Regions from separate parts of the Pseudomonas sp. NPDC090592 genome, predicted to be linked through region 3. Evidence: predicted binding sites of a transcription regulator. Region 3 holds the regulator's gene; each other region holds the start of a gene.
What was found. The regulator FliA, encoded in region 3, starts transcription of late flagellar genes. The targets are predictions, from matches to a motif close to CTAAAGTTTNNNNNNNNNNNGCCGNTAA.

Region 1 (4,209 bases), on a different contig from region 3:
GGCGCAGCGGGTGCACCATCAGTTGCTGCCCAAGGACACCATCTACTTTGACGCCTATGCGCCGTTGACCGGGCCGGAGGCCGACAAGTTGAAGAAGATGGGTTATGTGCTGGAAGACCAGGGCTGGGAGATGGGCGATATCCAGGCGATCCGGGTGGATGGGGCGAAGCTGGAAACCGCGTCTGATCCGCGTGGGCGTGGCGTGGGGATGATCGTCAAGTAAGCGGTCGCCTGTGCCGGCCTCATCGCCGGCAAGCCAGCTCCCACAGGTACGGCGCTGTTTTCAGATCCTGCACCGTTCCTGTGGGAGCCTGGCTTGCCGGCGATGGGCCGCAAAGCGGCCCCAGGTTCTCAAGGTCAGACGCGGAACTGACTGACCAATGTCTGCAACTGCCCACCAAGGCGCGCCAGCTCAACACTGGACGCCGCCGTCTCATCACTGGCAGCCGCCGTCTGCTCCGACACATCACGCACATTCAGGATACTGCGGCTGATCTCTTCAGCCACGGCGCTCTGCTGCTCGGCCGCCGCCGCAATCTGCTGGTTCATCGACTGAATGCTCGACACCGTGCTGGTGATGCTCTCCAGCGACGCCCCAGCCTTGCGCGCCAGATCGACACTGCTGTCGGTCAGGGTGCGGCTGCCCTGCATGGCGTTAGCCACTTGCTGGGTACCATGCTGCAGGCTGGCAATCAGCTCTTCGATCTCTTCGGTGGACTTCTGCGTCCGCTGGGCCAGACCGCGCACTTCGTCGGCGACCACGGCAAAACCACGCCCGGCTTCGCCGGCACGCGCTGCCTCGATTGCCGCGTTCAGCGCCAGCAGGTTGGTTTGTTCGGCCACCGACTTGATCACATCCATCACGCTGCCGATCTTCTGGCTTTCCTGCTGCAGCAGGTTCATGGCTTCGGTGGAGCGGTGCATGTCTTCGGCCAGGCGCTCGATCTGGCCAATTGCCTCACCGACCACGCGGTCGCCGGCACGGGCTTCGTCGTCGGCACCGGTGGCAGCATGCGAGGCCTGCTCGGCATTGCGTGCCACCTCCTGAACGGTGGCGGCCATTTCGTGCATGGCGGTGGCCACCTGGTCGGTCTCGACCTTCTGGCTGTTGGCGCCCGCGCTGGTCTGTTCGGTGACTGCCGACAGCTCTTCGGCGGCGCTGGCGATCTGGGTGACGCCATCACGGATGCCGGTGATCAGCTCGCGCAGGGTGGTGCCCATGCGGGCAATACCTTGCTGCAGTACGCCCAGTTCGTCGCGGCGGGTGACGCGCAGGTGCTGGGTCAGGTCGCCGCTGGCGATCTTTTCCACCGCTGCCAGGGTTTCACGCAGTGGCCCGGTGATCTGGCGGGTAATCAGCACCGCTGCCAGTACGCCAACCAGCAGTGCCAACAGCGTAGCGATGGCCTGCAGGCTGCGGGCCTGGGTGCTTTCGATGTCACGGCGTTGCAGCTGGATCTGGTACAGCGCATCGCTGCGCTTGACGATGTCGGCACCCTGCACGGTCATTTCGGCACGTGAGGTGGTGATGTCTGCGACTGCGTCGCGGAATTGGCGTACGGCGTCACGGTAGGCCAGCACCGAGTGCTCGAACTGTTGCAGGCGGGCGTCTTCGGCGGGCAGCTGGCGCTTGAGGTTGTCGATGTCGGCCAGCGCCGCGTCCAGCTGGCGCAGGGCGGCCTGTTCGTTGGCGGCGGTGTTGTCGGCAATGTAGCCGCGCACGTCGATGCGCACCTGCAGCAGTTGCTGGCGGGCCTTGCTGATCAGCTGGTACTGGGCCAGGCGTACGCTGTCGGCCTCGGGGCGTGCCATGACGTCCTGGCTGAGCACATCCATGGCCTGGTCGGCGCGGGTGGCCGAACTGTCCATTGCCGCTCGTGCACTGCGGGTGGCGTCGTAGCCTTGGCGCATCTTGCTCAGCGACAGCTTGTAGGCGCTGATGGTCTCGCCCAGTTCATTCAACAGCTTGATGTTCTCCGGGCTCTTGAAGGTGCTGGCCAGGTAGGTTTGCTGCTTGCTGAAGGCGTCCAGCTTCGCCTGGGTGTTGGCGGCAGCGGTATCATCGCCGTTGGCGATCATGTATTGCAGGCGCGCAATACGCAGGTCGGTGAGGTCCTTGTTCAACTGGCCGATGTCGCCCATCCAGTTGCTGCGGTCGATCAGGCTGCCCAGGCTGGTCCAGCCGGTGAGGGCCAGCAGGCCGGTGAGGACCAGCACCAGGCCGAAGCCCAGGCCGAGTTTGAGGTTGACGCTGATGTTGGCGAACCAGCTGTTCATGCACGCTCTCCAGAAGTAGTTTTCGCTCGCTTGATCTTCGATCGCAAGGCGTTGTTGTTCTGGATGCCCGCTGACTCGTGCAGGGGTTATCGGCAATGATGGGGGAAGCTGAAACGCTTTTTCAGCAGATTTGTAACTGGATGATTGGGGCTGCTTTGCAGCCCTTCGCGGGCACGCCCGCTCCCACAGGTACGAGGTTCGCGCCATTCCTGTGGGAGCGGGCGTGCCCGCGAAGGGCCGCAAAGCGGCCCCAATCCATATCAGAGGTTACGCGCACTGAAGGTATCGCAGCTGTTGACCTCGCCCTGGGCAAACCCGGCCTTGAACCAGCGCACCCGCTGCGCCGAAGTGCCGTGGGTGAACGAGTCCGGCACCACGCGCCCGCGACCTTGCTGCTGCAAGCGGTCATCACCAATGGCATTGGCCGCGTTCAGGGCCTCCTCGACATCACCCGGCTCCAGCCAGTTCAGGCGCTTCTGTGCCTGGTAGGCCCATACGCCGGCCAGGCAGTCGGCTTGCAGTTCCTGGCGTACCAGCAGGCCGTTGTCGCCCTCCATGCGCTGGCCATTGCGGCGTGCTGCATCGACCTTGGCCGAAACGCCCAGCAGGGTTTGCACGTGATGGCCGATTTCGTGAGCGATCACGTAGGCCTGGGCAAAGTCGCCCGCCGCGGCAAAGCGGGTTTCCATTTCGCGGAAGAACGACATGTCCAGGTAAACCCGCTGGTCCGCCGGGCAATAGAACGGCCCCACTGCCGCCGAGGCAAAGCCGCAGGCCGAGTTGACCTGGCCACTGAACAGCACCAGCTTGGGGTCGCGGTATTGCTTGCCGGCCTCGGCGAACAGGGCCTTCCAGGTGTCTTCAGTGTCGCCCAGGATCGACGCGACAAACTCGGCCTGTTGGTCATTGGCCGGCGGTGCCTTGCCACCCGCACCACTGGGCGCCGTTTGCTGTTGCTGCTGCTCCATCTGGCCGGTGAGCTGGCCAAGAATCTGCAACGGGTCCTGCCCGGTGAGCCAGCCGATGCCGACAATCAGCAGGATCGCCCCAAGCCCCAGCCCCTTCCCGCCGCCAAAACGCATGCCGCCGCCACCGCCACCTTCGCCTCGGGCATCGACCACGTTGTCGCTGCGTCGGCCTTTTCGCCATTCCATGAATGCTCTCCCGAGCGTGAAACAAGAAGACAAAGATTAGTTCACGACAGCGACAGGTGTCAGGCCAAGGTGTTAATCCATAACCATATGGTTATGTTCAAGGTGCCTGATTTCAATATTCATCGCGTGCGAGTTATCAGAAACTGCAAGTCCGCCTGCCACGCCCAGGCGTTCACATAATTCCAAGAGAGGAAACCGGCATGCCCGCACAGGACAACAGCCGCTTCGTGATCCGTGATCGCAACTGGCACCCCAAAGCCCTTACGCCTGACTACAAAACGTCCATTGCCCGCTCGCCGCGCCAGGCACTGGTCAGCATTCCACAGTCGATCAGCGAGACCACTGGTCCGAACTTTTCCCACCTGGGCTTCGGTGCCCATGACCATGACCTGCTGCTGAACTTCAACAATGGTGGCCTGCCGATCGGCGAGCGCATCATCGTTGCCGGCCGCGTCGTCGACCAGTACGGCAAGCCTGTGCCGAACACACTGGTGGAGATGTGGCAAGCCAACGCCGGCGGCCGCTACCGCCACAAGAACGACCGCTACCTGGCACCGCTGGACCCGAACTTTGGTGGTGTCGGCCGCTGCCTGACTGACAGTGATGGCTACTACAGCTTCCGCACCATCAAGCCGGGCCCGTACCCATGGCGCAACGGCCCGAACGACTGGCGCCCGGCGCACATCCACTTCGGCATCAGCGGCCCGTCGATCGCCACCAAGCTGATCACTCAGCTGTACTTCGAAGGTGACCCGCTGATCCCGATGTGCCCGATCGT
Region 2 (4,209 bases), on a different contig from region 3:
TCAGCGAGCTGCTGCTCGTCGGCCTTGTCGCCCTGCTGGTGCTCGGCCCCGAGCGCCTGCCGGGTGCCGCGCGCACGGCAGGCCTTTGGATCGGCCGGCTCAAGCGCAGCTTCAACAGCATCAAGATGGAGGTCGAGCGCGAAATCGGCGCCGACGACATCCGCCGCCAGCTGCACAACGAGCACATCCTGCAGATGGAAGAGGAAGCCAAGCGCATCCTCAACCCAATGACGCCGCCGGCGCAGCCACCTGTGACCACCGCAAGCGTGCAGCCGCCTGCCGGGCTTGAGGCCAGGCCGGTCGATACTCCAGCCGCCCCGGCCACACCTTCTGAACCGCCTCAACCACCGCGAGCCCCATGAGCGAAAATCCGGAACACGACCAGCCCATGCCGCTGGTTTCGCACCTGACCGAACTGCGCACCCGCCTGTTGCGCTGCGTCGCCGTCATTTTCCTGATCTTTGCCGGGCTGTTCTCCTTCGCCCAGCAGATCTACACGCTGGTCTCGGCGCCCCTGCGCGACCATTTGCCGGCCAACGCGACGATGATCGCCACCGACGTGGCCTCGCCGTTCCTCACGCCGTTCAAGCTGACCATGATCGTGTCGCTGTTCCTGGCGATCCCGTTCATCCTGCAACAGATCTGGGGCTTTATCGCACCCGGGCTGTACCGCCATGAAAAGCGCATTGCCATTCCGCTGCTGGTGTCGAGCATTCTGCTGTTCTACGCCGGTATGGCCTTTGCCTATTTCCTGGTGTTCCCGCTGATGTTCAAGTTCTTTGCCGCCGCCACCCCGGCAGGCGTTGCAATGATGACCGACATCGCCAACTACCTCGATTTCGTGATGACGCTGTTCTTCGCCTTTGGCGTGGCCTTCGAAATCCCGGTGGCGGTGGTGCTGCTGGTGTGGATCGGCGTGGTCGACGTGAAGTACCTGAAGAAGATCCGCCCTTACGTGATCATCGGCTGCTTCGTGGTCGGCATGGTGCTTACCCCGCCGGACATCTTCTCCCAGACCTTGCTGGCCGTGCCCATGTGGCTGTTGTTCGAGGTCGGCGTGCTGTGCGGCAGCCTGATCCGCAAGCGTAGCGCCCACGACGAAGAAGCCAACGACCACAACGACCAACCACCAGCGACCCAACCGTGAATCTGTTGCTCCTTGAAGAGGCCGACTTCGTCTCGGCCGACCGCGTCGTTCTCGCTGACCGGCGCTTTACCCACATGCAGGAAATCCACGGTGTTGCGGTGGGCGACAACCTGCGCGTGGGCCGCGTCAACGGCCTGATGGGCAAGGCCACGGTGCTGCGCCTGGAAAAGCACGAAGCCGAACTTGAAGTGGCCTTCGACCAGCAGCCACCGGCCAAGCTGCCGCTGACCCTGGTGCTTGCCGTACCAAGGCCAAAAATGCTGCGCCGGTTGTTCCAGACCGTAGCCACCCTGGGCGTGCCACGGCTGATCCTGCTGAACAGCTACAAGGTCGAGAAAAGCTTCTGGCAAACGCCGTTCCTGCAGCCGCAGAGCATTCGCGAAAACCTGATCCTCGGCCTTGAGCAGGCGCGTGATACGGTGCTGCCTGAGGTCATCATCGAGAAGCGCTTCAAGCCCTTCGTCGAAGACCGTCTGCCCGCCATCGCCGCTGGCACCCTGGGCCTGGTCGGCCACCCCGGCCCCTACCCTGCCTGCCCGCGCGCCGTGGAGCAGGCCGTCACACTGGCCATCGGCCCCGAGGGTGGCTGGATCCCCTACGAAATAGACCTGCTAGGCAAGGCTGGCCTGGCACCGGTGCAACTGGGTGACCGTATCCTGCGGGTAGAAACCGCCGTCACTGCGCTGCTTTCGCGTATTTTCTGACGCAAACGTCACTTTCTCGCCCATCAAGTTTCCCCCTCCCAGGCCGATGGCCTTGGCAATACAACAACTATTTGTACTGCCAAGTCGCCAGGGAGTCGTACATGTATCAATGGTTAGCCCAATCGCTGGGCAATGTGAGCGTCAACCGCAAACTGGGGCTGGGCTTCGGCCTGGTACTGCTGCTGACCTTGGCCATCACCCTGACCGGCTGGCACGGCATGGACAGCATCATCGAGCGTGGCGACAAGCTGGGGAGTATCTCGGTCATTCATCAGTACACCCAGGACTTGCGTATCGCTCGCCAGCACTATGAGCGCAACCGCGACAACGTAGCCGTGGCAGAGCTGGAAAAAGCGTTGGACGATCTGGAGCGCCAGATCCAGCTGATGCTTGGCCAGATCGAAAAGCCCGACGACCAGCAACGCCTCCAGCAGCAGATGACAGCGGTTCGCCAATATCGGCAAGCGTTCGCTGACCTCAAGCAATCGGCTGCCGACCCCGACGGGACGGAGCAGGCCTTGCGGCGCATGGCTGAGCAAGGCACGGTACTGTTGCAGACCAGCCAGGCGATGACAGTCTCACAAACCGCAGTGCGAGACGCCGGCGCTGCCCAGGCCAAAACCTTGCTCGCTGCGGCCACCGCGCTGGCCTTGGCCCTTGGGCTGCTGGCCGCCTGGGCCATTACCCGGCAGATCATCATCCCGCTGCGCCAGACCTTGCGCGCCGCAGAGCGCGTGGCCAATGGCGACCTGACCCAGAGCCTGCCGGTGCAGCGCCGCGACGAACTGGGCCAGTTGCAGGCCAGCATGCAGCGCATGACCCAAGGCCTGCGCGAGCTGATCGGCGGGATTGGTGACGGGGTAACGCAGATCGCCAGTGCCGCCGAACAGCTGTCGGCCGTCACCGAGCAGACCAGCGCGGGGGTCAACAACCAGAAGGTCGAGACCGACCAGGTGGCGACCGCCATGAACCAGATGACCGCCACTGTGCACGAGGTGGCACGCAACGCCGAGCAGGCCTCGGAAGCGGCCCTGATGGCCGATCAGCAAGCCCGTGAAGGTGACCGGGTGGTGGGCGAAGCTGTCGCGCAGATCGAGCGCCTGGCGGGCGAAGTGGTGAACTCAAGCGAAGCGATGAACCAGCTCAAGACCGAAAGTGACAAGATCGGCAGCGTGCTCGACGTGATCAAGTCGGTGGCCCAGCAGACCAACCTGCTGGCCCTGAACGCGGCGATCGAGGCCGCCCGTGCCGGTGAAGCCGGGCGTGGTTTTGCCGTGGTCGCCGACGAAGTGCGTAGCCTGGCCCAACGCACCCAGCAGTCGACCGAAGAGATCGAAGAATTGATCGCCGGCCTGCAAAGTGGTACCCAGCGGGTGGCCAGCGTGATGGACAACAGCCGCCAGTTGACCGACAGCAGTGTCGAGCTGACCCGTCGTGCTGGCAGCTCGCTGGAGACCATCACCCGCACCGTGTCGTCGATTCAGGCGATGAACCAGCAGATTGCCACGGCAGCAGAGGAACAGACGGCAGTGGCTGAAGAGATAAACCGCAGCGTGATGAATGTGCGGGATATCTCGGACCAGACTTCGGCAGCGAGTGAAGAGACGGCAAGCTCCAGCGTAGAACTGGCGCGCCTTGGTACTCACCTGCAAGGATTGGTGGGGCGATTCAGGCTCTGATAAACAGGCCGCCTGCACTGGCCTCTTCGCGGGCACGCCCGCTCCCACAGGTACTGCACAGCACTCAAAATTCGTGCAGCATCTGTGGGAGCGGGCGTGCCCGCGAAGAGGCCGGTGCGGTTACAGCACCTGACGCAGGAACGCCTGCGCACGTGGGTCCTTCGGTGCATCGAAGAAGGTCTGCGGCGAGGCATCCTCCAGCAGTTTGCCATGATCGAAGAACAGCACCCGGTCAGCCACTTCACGGGCAAAGCCCATTTCGTGGGTAACGCAGACCATGGTCATGCCTTCCTGGGCCAGGGTCTTCATCACGTCCAGCACCTCACCGACCATTTCCGGGTCCAGTGCAGAAGTCGGTTCATCGAACAGCATGACCTTGGGCTCCATGCACAAAGCCCGGGCAATCGCGACACGCTGCTGCTGGCCCCCGGAAAGCCGTGACGGGTACTCGTTGGCCTTCTGTGCAATGCCGACCTTTTCCAGCAGCGCCCGGGCCTTGGCCTCGCGGTCAGCCTTGTTGCGCTTGCGCACCACCTTCTGCGCCAGGCACAGGTTTTCCAGCACGGTCATGTGCGGGAACAGGTTGAAGTGCTGGAACACCATGCCGACTTCGCGGCGGTAGGCGTTGATGTCGGTCTTCGGGTCGGCCAGTTGCAGGCCGTCGATGGCTACCAAGCCT
Region 3 (4,209 bases):
TCGCTGGCCTGGACCCAACTGCAGGGCAGCAAACCGCAGCAGGCCAACCTGTGGCGCCGCCTGCAGCGCATCGGCCTGTCCGGGCCGATTGCCCGCGAACTGCTCGACCTGACCAACGAAATCGAAGAGCCTCGCCAGGCCTGGCGCATGCTGCTGGCCCACCTGGCCCGCATGATCGAGATTCCCGAAATCGAGCCGATCGAAGAGGGCGGGGTGATTGCCATGGTCGGCCCGGCCGGCATGGGCAAAACCACTACCTTGGCCAAGCTGGCTGCCCGTTACGTGCTCAAGTACGGCGCACAGAACCTGGCACTGGTGAGCATGGACAGCTTCCGCATTGGCGCCCAGGAGCAGCTCAAGACCCTGGGCCGCATTCTCAACGTGCCGGTGACCTACGTCGACCCGGGCCAGTCGCTGGCTGCAGCGCTGGAGCCGCTGCTGCGCAAGCGTGTGGTGCTGATCGATACCGCCGGCCTGCAGGCCAGCGACCCGGCCCTGCGCATGCAACTGGAAACCCTGGCCGGGCGTGGCATTGCCGCGAAGAATTACCTGGTGCTGGCCACCACCAGCCAGAAGCAGGTGCTGACCGCCGCCTACCACAGCTACAAGCGCTGTGGCCTGGCCGGCTGCATCCTGACCAAACTTGATGAAACGGCAAGCCTCGGTGATGTGCTGAGCCTTGCCATCAGTCATGAACTGCCCGTGGCCTACCTCACCGACGGCCCGCGCATTCCTGACGACCTGCACCTGCCGCGTGGCCACCAGCTGGTCTCCCGTGCGGTCAATGTGCAGCAGCAGGACGAGCCCAGCGAAGAGGCCATGGCCGACATGTTCGCCGATCTCTATCACAACCCACGGCGAGCGGGTTGATCATGAAGCGTGTGCAAAGTAGCTATGCCAAGGGGTACGCAGAATTGCCCCGCGTGTGGCCTGAGTCCCAGCGAGACAAGGTAAATAACAGACATGGGTAGCATGCATCCCGTACAGGTGATCGCCGTGACCGGTGGCAAAGGTGGCGTCGGCAAGACTAACGTTTCAGTGAACTTGTCCCTGGCGCTGGCCGAGCTTGGCCGCAGGGTCATGTTGCTTGACGCCGACCTTGGCCTGGCCAACGTCGACGTGTTGCTGGGCCTCACTCCCAAACGTACCCTGGCCGATGTCATTGAAGGGCGCTGCGAGCTGCGTGACGTGATGCTGCAAGGGCCTGGCGGTGTGCGCATCGTGCCGGCAGCGTCGGGCACCCAGAGCATGGTGCACCTGGCCCCGGCCCAGCATGCCGGGCTGATCCAAGCGTTCAGCGAAATCGGCGACAACCTCGATGTGCTGGTGATCGACACCGCTGCGGGTATCGGTGAGTCGGTCGTCAGCTTTGTTCGCGCCGCCCAGGAAGTGTTGCTGGTGGTGTGCGACGAGCCTACCTCGATCACCGACGCCTACGCCCTGATCAAGCTGCTTAACCGCGACTACGGCATGAACCGTTTCCGCGTGCTGGCCAACATGGCGCAGAGCCCGCAGGAAGGGCGCAACCTGTTCGCCAAGCTGACCAAGGTTACCGACCGGTTCCTTGACGTTGCCCTGCAGTACGTGGGTGCCGTGCCGTACGACGAGTGCGTGCGCAAGGCGGTGCAGAAGCAGCGTGCCGTGTACGAAGCCTTCCCCCGCTCCAAGTGTGCGCTGGCTTTCAAGGCGATTGCCCAGAAGGTTGACAGCTGGCCGCTGCCGGCCAACCCGCGTGGCCACCTGGAGTTCTTCGTCGAGCGCCTGGTGCAACCCACCAGCGCGGGACCCGTGCTATGAACGCGAGCGGCTTCAAGATGTACAGCCGGGCGGCGAAAGACGCCCAGTACGAGCTGATCGAACGCTATGCACCGCTGGTCAAACGCATTGCCTACCACCTGCTGGCGCGTTTGCCAGCCAACGTGCAGGTCGAGGACTTGATCCAGGCCGGCATGATCGGCCTGCTGGAAGTGGCCAACAAGTATGACGCCAGCAAAGGCGCCAGTTTCGAAACCTATGCCGGCATCCGTATCCGCGGCGCCATGCTGGACGAGGTGCGCAAGGGTGACTGGGCGCCGCGCTCGGTGCACCGCAACACCCGCATGGTCAGTGACGCGATGCGTGCCGTTGAAGCCAGAACCGGCCGCGACGCTAAAGATCATGAAGTTGCTGCCGAACTCCAATTGAGTCTCGATGATTACTACGGGATCTTGAACGATACCTTGGGTAGCCGCCTGTTCAGCTTTGACGACCTGTTGCAGGACGGCGAGCACGAAGGGCTGCATGAGGACGGCGCCAGTGGCCATGTGGAACCGGCGCGTGGGCTGGAGGACGAACGCTTCCAGGCTGCCCTGACCGAGGCCATTGCCAACCTGCCGGAGCGTGAGCGCCTGGTGCTGGCGCTGTACTACGACGAAGAGCTGAACCTCAAGGAAATTGGCGAGGTACTGGGGGTCAGCGAGTCGCGGGTCAGCCAGTTGCACAGCCAGTGTGCCGCGCGCCTGCGCAGCCGCCTGGGGGAATGGCGGGCGCGTTGAGCCTGGTGCCGTTGCAGTCGTTTGCCACGTGCGTTTCCCACGTTGTACCGAATTGAATGAGTGCGTGCCCGGTCGGCCGGGCGCGTTTGAGACTGCTTGGAGGTCTAATTGGACAAGAACATGAAAATCCTCATCGTTGACGACTTTTCGACGATGCGGCGGATCATCAAGAATCTGTTGCGTGACCTGGGTTTCACCAACACCGACGAAGCCGACGACGGCACCACGGCGCTGCCGATGCTGCAAAAGGGGGCCTACGACTTCCTGGTGACCGACTGGAACATGCCCGGCATGTCCGGCATCGACCTGCTGCGCAAAGTGCGTGCCGACGATCAGCTGAAGACCTTGCCAGTATTGATGGTGACCGCCGAAGCCAAGCGCGACCAGATCATCGAAGCGGCCCAGGCCGGCGTCAATGGTTACGTGGTCAAGCCGTTCACCGCCCAGGTGCTCAAAGAAAAGATCGAGAAGATCTTCGAACGCGTCAACGGCTGAGTCACGTCAGGGGGCGCGCCATGGATTCATCACAAACGTCTTTGGGCGAGTTCGAATCGACCCTGAAGAAACACGCCCAGGAGTTGGTCGAAAGCCTGGAGCGGGGCCGCTTCGGCGAGGCGGTGCAGCTGATTCACGAGCTGAACCAGACCCGCGACCGCGGCCTGTACCAGGAAGTCGGCAAGCTGACCCGTGAGCTGCACAGTGCCATCGTCAGCTTCCAGATCGACCCGACCATACCGCAGGCCGAGGAGGTGTCGCAGATTACCGACGCCACCGAGCGCCTGTCGTACGTGGTCAAGCTGACCGAAGGCGCGGCCAACCGCACCATGGACCTGGTCGAGGAAAGCACCCCGGTGCTCAACGACCTGGCCAGCGAAGCCAAGGCCTTGAGCACCGACTGGCAGCGCTTCATGCGCCGCGAAGTGGCTGCGCCGGAATTCCGTGACCTGGTCAAGCGCGTCGACAGTTTCCTGACGCATAGCGCCGAAGGTAACCGCAAGGTCGCCGGCCACCTCAACGACATCTTGCTGGCCCAGGACTATCAGGACCTGACCGGGCAGGTGATCAAGCGCGTCACCACCTTGGTGACCGAGGTGGAAAGCAACCTGCTCAAATTGGTGCTGATGGCCAGCCAGGTCGACCGCTTTGCCGGTATCCAGCATGACCACGATCAACTGCGCGCAGAAAAAGATGCAGAAAAACATCCGACTCGGGGTGAAGGTCCGCAGATTCATGCCGATAAGCGTGAAGACGTCGTGTCCGGTCAGGACGATGTCGATGATCTGCTGTCCAGCCTGGGTTTTTAAGGAGCACGTTTGATGAGCTTCGGCGCCGATGAAGAAATCCTCCAGGATTTCCTGGTAGAAGCCGGCGAAATTCTTGAGCAACTGTCCGAGCAACTGGTCGAGCTGGAAAGCCGGCCCGACGATGCCGACCTGCTCAATGCGATCTTTCGCGGTTTCCACACTGTAAAAGGGGGCGCCGGCTTCCTTCAGCTGAACGAGCTGGTGGAGTGCTGCCATATCGCCGAGAACGTGTTCGACATCCTGCGCAAAGGCGAGCGCCGGGTCGACGCGGAACTGATGGACGTGGTGCTTGAAGCACTGGATACGGTCAACAGCATGTTTGGCCAGGTGCGTGAGCGCGCCGAAGTCACCCCGGCAACCCCCGAACTGCT
Region 4 (4,209 bases), on a different contig from region 3:
GCCGCCGTCATCGTCATACACCACATACACGGCGTCGTTGCGGTGGCCGAGTTCGCTGAACAGTTTTTCCAGGTCGCCCAGGGCCGGCAGCAGGCCGGGCGCGGGAGGCTGGCCAAGCTGGGTACGCTTGCCTTCGACAAAGCGTGCGCCGGGGATATGCCCGCTGACGTAGCGGTTGGCACTGCTCAGGTCGACCAGGATCAGCTGTGGAGAATCCAGGCGTGGCAGCAGGTCCGCGGCTTCGATCACCAGGGGCAGGCCGGAAAAGTCAGTCATCCACGGTCTCCAGTGTGGAAAGAGGGGCGATTGTAGCGCAAGGCTCAGCCCTTGCGGTTGGCAAACACCGACAGCGCCCGCTCGGTGCATTGCGCGGTCTTGCCGAAGGCTTGCACGCTGATATCGGCCAATGGCCGGCAACCTTGATCAGCCACCATCAGCATCAGCACCTGGTCATTTACCGCCAGCGAGCGCAGCAGCACGTGCTCGCTGCGGAACAAGGCACGCAGAGGCGCCGGTAGCAGTGCCGAGAACTGGGTGTGGTTCTGCGGGGTGATGCGCAATTGCCCGGCCTGGGACAGCAGTTTTTGCAGCAGTTTGTTTTGCGATACCTGCAGGGCCAAGGCCCCGGCCTCTTTCGGCAGGCCGGCGGTCTGCTGCACGCGCAGGTAGTCGCTGGCCTTGTCCAGGCTCAGCAGCATGATGCGTTGCATGCCGCAGGCCAGCAGGGCTTCGAGGGCCTGGGTGGCCAGGTGCACGGTATTGGTGAACGGGCTGGGCTGGGCCAGCAGGTCCTGGCACAGCTTGCGCCAGCGCGCCAGGTCGTCGCTGCTGGGCGGCGGCGGGGCCAGCATGTCCGGGTGCGGGCGGCGCTGGTGCCAGGGCCAGATCAGCGCTTCGGCCGGGTGGAACAGGGCATGCCGGGCATGGCGGCGGGCGCTGGCGGCCGCTTGCTGGTGCATTTGCTGCTGCACGTCTTCCAGCGACGTCTGCAGGTACAGCGCGGTCAGCAGCTGCCAGCGCAGCAAATGCGGGTTGTCCCAGCCAACCTGTGCGGCCAGGGCCAGGTTGTTGGCCAGCAGCACGGTATTGGCCGGCTGGTTGAACCAGCGGCGCAGGCCGGGTTCGGCGTCCAGGCGATGTTGCTGGCTGAGCAGGTCTTCATCGCGGGCGATGTTCAGTACCAGGGCCAGTTGGTCGCGTTCTTCCAGCAGCAGGCGGTAACCCTGAGTCACCCACTGGGGCAGGCGCCAGTACTCCGCCATGGTCTGGCACAGCGCCATGATGCGCACGCCAAACAACTCTTCCTCCACATGGGCAGCGTCCTCGCCTTTGTGGATAACCCGCAGCTCCCAGGTGTCGAGCAGTTTGGGATAAGCCAGTGCCAGCGGCCACAGGGGCGACAGGAACAGCAGGCTGCCCCAGTGAATTTCCTGCCACAGCCGTGCCAGGCGGCTGGCGAACAGGCCGCTGGCCTGCTGCGAGGCGTGCTGGCTGATCAGCTGGAACTGGCTGAGCACTGGCGGGATTTCTTCAGCGGGCACCGAGGGCAGGCGCTTGAGCAATTGCTCGGTGCGCCCCAGGCCCAGGCGATTGAGGGCAACTTCCAGGCTTTCGGCGGGCTCGGCCTGGCTGGCATTGGTGGGGTGATTGGCTTCGCGCATCACCGACAGCACCAGTGCCGGGCTATCCTGCATCAGTTCGGCGATGTCGCGCAGCGAGCGGCGGCTATCGTTGATGGCGGCCATGACCCGGTCGTAGCTGTGCTTCGGCACGGGGATGCGAACACTCTCTAGCAGCTTTACCCAGGCCTCTAGCGTACGCGGGGGCTGAGCGGGCACCTTGGTTTCAATTGGCATTTTGACATCAGTCCGAACTGGCTTTTCGCAATGAGTGGCTATAGTCTGGCGCAGTTCTGCCGATAAGTAGAAGAAGAGTTTTAAAGCTCCCGTCTCTTCCCTTGACCACGACAGCAAGTGCTTTGAACCTATGGCTAAAATTATCGGCATCATCGTCGTATTCGCGAGCGTGCTCGGCGGGTACGTGCTCTCCCACGGCAAGATCGCAGCGCTGATCCAGCCGTTCGAAGTACTGATCATCGGCGGTGCGGCCTTTGGTGCATTCCTGCAGGCCAACCCTGGCCACATGACCATGCACGTCATCAAGAAGTCGATGAAGATGTTCGGCTCGCGCTTCACCCACGCCTACTACCTGGAGGTGCTGGGCCTGGTGTACGAGATCCTCAACAAAAGCCGTCGCGAAGGCATGATGGCGATCGAGGCCGACATCGAGGACGCAGCAGCCAGCCCGATCTTCGCCAAGTACCCGACCGTGCTGGCCGATGAGCGCATGACCGCGTTTGTCTGCGACTACCTGCGCATCATGTCTACCGGCAACATGGCTCCACACGAGCTTGAAGGCCTGTTCGACATGGAACTGCTCAGCATGAAGGAAGAGCTGGAGCACCCGTCCCATGCGGTGACCGGCATCGCCGACGGCATGCCCGGCTTTGGTATCGTCGCGGCGGTACTGGGTATCGTGGTGACCATGGCCTCGCTCGGCGAGGGCGACCAGGCGGCCATTGGCATGCACGTGGGTGCGGCGTTGGTCGGTACCTTCTTCGGTATCCTGGCGGCCTACGGCTTCTTCGGCCCGTTGGCCAAGTGCCTGGAGCACGATGCCAAGGAAGAACTGAACCTCTACGAGTCGATCAAGGCTTCGCTGGTTGCCTCGGCCTCGGGCATGCCGCCTTCGCTGGCGGTCGAGTTCGGGCGCAAGGTGCTGTACCCCAAGCACCGCCCAAGCTTCTCCGAGCTGGAACAAGCGGTTCGCGGTCGCTGAGTCATGGAGAACAATCAGCCCATCATCGTCAAGCGCGTCAAGCGCTTTGGCGGCGGCCACCACGGCGGCGCCTGGAAAATCGCCTTCGCCGACTTTGCCACGGCAATGATGGCGTTCTTCCTGGTGCTGTGGTTGATGTCCACCGCCACGCCGGAGCAGAAGATCGCCATTGCCGGTTATTTCAAGGACCCGATCGGTTTCTCTGAAAGCGGCACGCCGTATGTCATCGATCTGGGCGGGTCGCCTGAGCTGGCGCCGGAAAAGACCATCAACCCTGAAGTGAAGTCCGAGCCGACACCCGACACCACCGTCGAGCTGAACAAGGACCAGGTCGAGACCATGGCCGAGCAGGTCGAGCGCGAACGCCTGGAACTGTTGCTGCAGGAACTGCAGAACAAGGTGGAAGAGAACCCGCAACTGCAGAAGTTCAAGGACCAGATCCTGTTCGAGATTACCCAGGATGGCCTGCGTATCCAGATCATGGATGCCGAGAACCGGCCGATGTTCGACATCGGCAGCGCCCGCCTGCAGCCGTACTTCGAAGACATCTTGCTGGCCATGGCCGACACCATCAAGGCCGTGCCGAACAAGATCAGCATCAGCGGCCACACCGATGCCAAGCCGTATTCGGGCACCGGCGAGTTCGGCAACTGGGAGCTGTCGGCCAACCGGGCCAACGCCGCACGCCGTGCGCTGGTGGCCGGTGGTTACCCGGACGGGCAGGTGGCGCGGGTGGTGGGCTACGCTTCGTCGTCGTTATTCGACCGCAAGGACCCGTTCAACCCGGTCAACCGCCGTATCGACATCATCGTGCTGACCAAGAAGGCGCAGCGTAACATCGAGGGTGAACAGGGGGCGCCGGATGCGCCGGCCGCCGAGCCTGCCGTACCGCCGGCCAGCGGCGCTGCGCCAGGGGCTGGCGCAGCGGCTGCGCCGGGCGCAACTGAACAAGCGCCGATGCAACCGCGAGAGCTGCGCCAGAAGCTGAACATCTTTGAAGATGGCACGCTCAAGATGGATGAGGCCAAGGAGCAGTAAGCCCTTTTCGTTCTGCGCGGTCCCTGTAGGAGCGGCCTTGTGTCGCGAAAGGGCCGCGCAGCGGCCCCAGAAACAAGCATTGGTGCATAAATTGCCGGGGCCGCTACGCGGCCCTTTCGCGACACAAGGCCGCTCCTACAGGGACCGTGTTGGTCACGACTGTCAGTAGCTGTCTTGCGTCAAGCTGGCAATGATCGAGCGGTAGCTGTTCATCCGCTGTGGCTTGATGCGCCCCTCGTCCAGTGCCTTGAGCAGTGCACAGCCAGGTTCGCGGTCATGCTTGCAATCGCGGAAGCGGCAAGTGCCGAACAGGTCGCGGAACTCGATGAAGCC

Region 1: the regulator FliA is predicted to act here: its motif matches at 2,364-2,391, upstream of ACIQUI_RS10815 (methyl-accepting chemotaxis protein).
Region 2: the regulator FliA is predicted to act here: its motif matches at 1,874-1,901, upstream of ACIQUI_RS08735 (methyl-accepting chemotaxis protein).
Region 4: the regulator FliA is predicted to act here: its motif matches at 1,895-1,922, upstream of motA (flagellar motor stator protein MotA).

The regions. Positions count from the first base shown of each region.
Region 1 is NZ_JBIVXJ010000009.1:204,885-209,093, reverse strand. Features, by position in the region: gene ggt (gamma-glutamyltransferase) at 1-223, shown strand, start outside; gene ACIQUI_RS10815 (methyl-accepting chemotaxis protein) at 358-2,277, opposite strand; gene ACIQUI_RS10810 (neutral zinc metallopeptidase) at 2,538-3,431, opposite strand; gene pcaH (protocatechuate 3,4-dioxygenase subunit beta) at 3,632-4,209, shown strand, end outside.
Region 2 is NZ_JBIVXJ010000008.1:19,859-24,067, reverse strand. Features, by position in the region: gene tatB (Sec-independent protein translocase protein TatB) at 1-362, shown strand, start outside; gene tatC (twin-arginine translocase subunit TatC) at 359-1,147, shown strand; gene ACIQUI_RS08740 (16S rRNA (uracil(1498)-N(3))-methyltransferase) at 1,144-1,851, shown strand; gene ACIQUI_RS08735 (methyl-accepting chemotaxis protein) at 1,953-3,530, shown strand; gene ACIQUI_RS08730 (amino acid ABC transporter ATP-binding protein) at 3,651-4,209, opposite strand, start outside.
Region 3 is NZ_JBIVXJ010000040.1:12,528-16,736, forward strand. Features, by position in the region: gene flhF (flagellar biosynthesis protein FlhF) at 1-870, shown strand, start outside; gene fleN (flagellar synthesis regulator FleN) at 955-1,797, shown strand; gene fliA (RNA polymerase sigma factor FliA) at 1,794-2,534, shown strand; gene ACIQUI_RS25690 (chemotaxis response regulator CheY) at 2,655-3,029, shown strand; gene ACIQUI_RS25695 (protein phosphatase CheZ) at 3,050-3,838, shown strand; gene ACIQUI_RS25700 (chemotaxis protein CheA) at 3,851-4,209, shown strand, end outside.
Region 4 is NZ_JBIVXJ010000008.1:152,733-156,941, forward strand. Features, by position in the region: gene ACIQUI_RS09285 (rhodanese-like domain-containing protein) at 1-276, opposite strand, end outside; gene ACIQUI_RS09290 (HDOD domain-containing protein) at 321-1,856, opposite strand; gene motA (flagellar motor stator protein MotA) at 1,987-2,838, shown strand; gene motB (flagellar motor protein MotB) at 2,842-3,876, shown strand; gene rsgA (small ribosomal subunit biogenesis GTPase RsgA) at 4,039-4,209, opposite strand, start outside.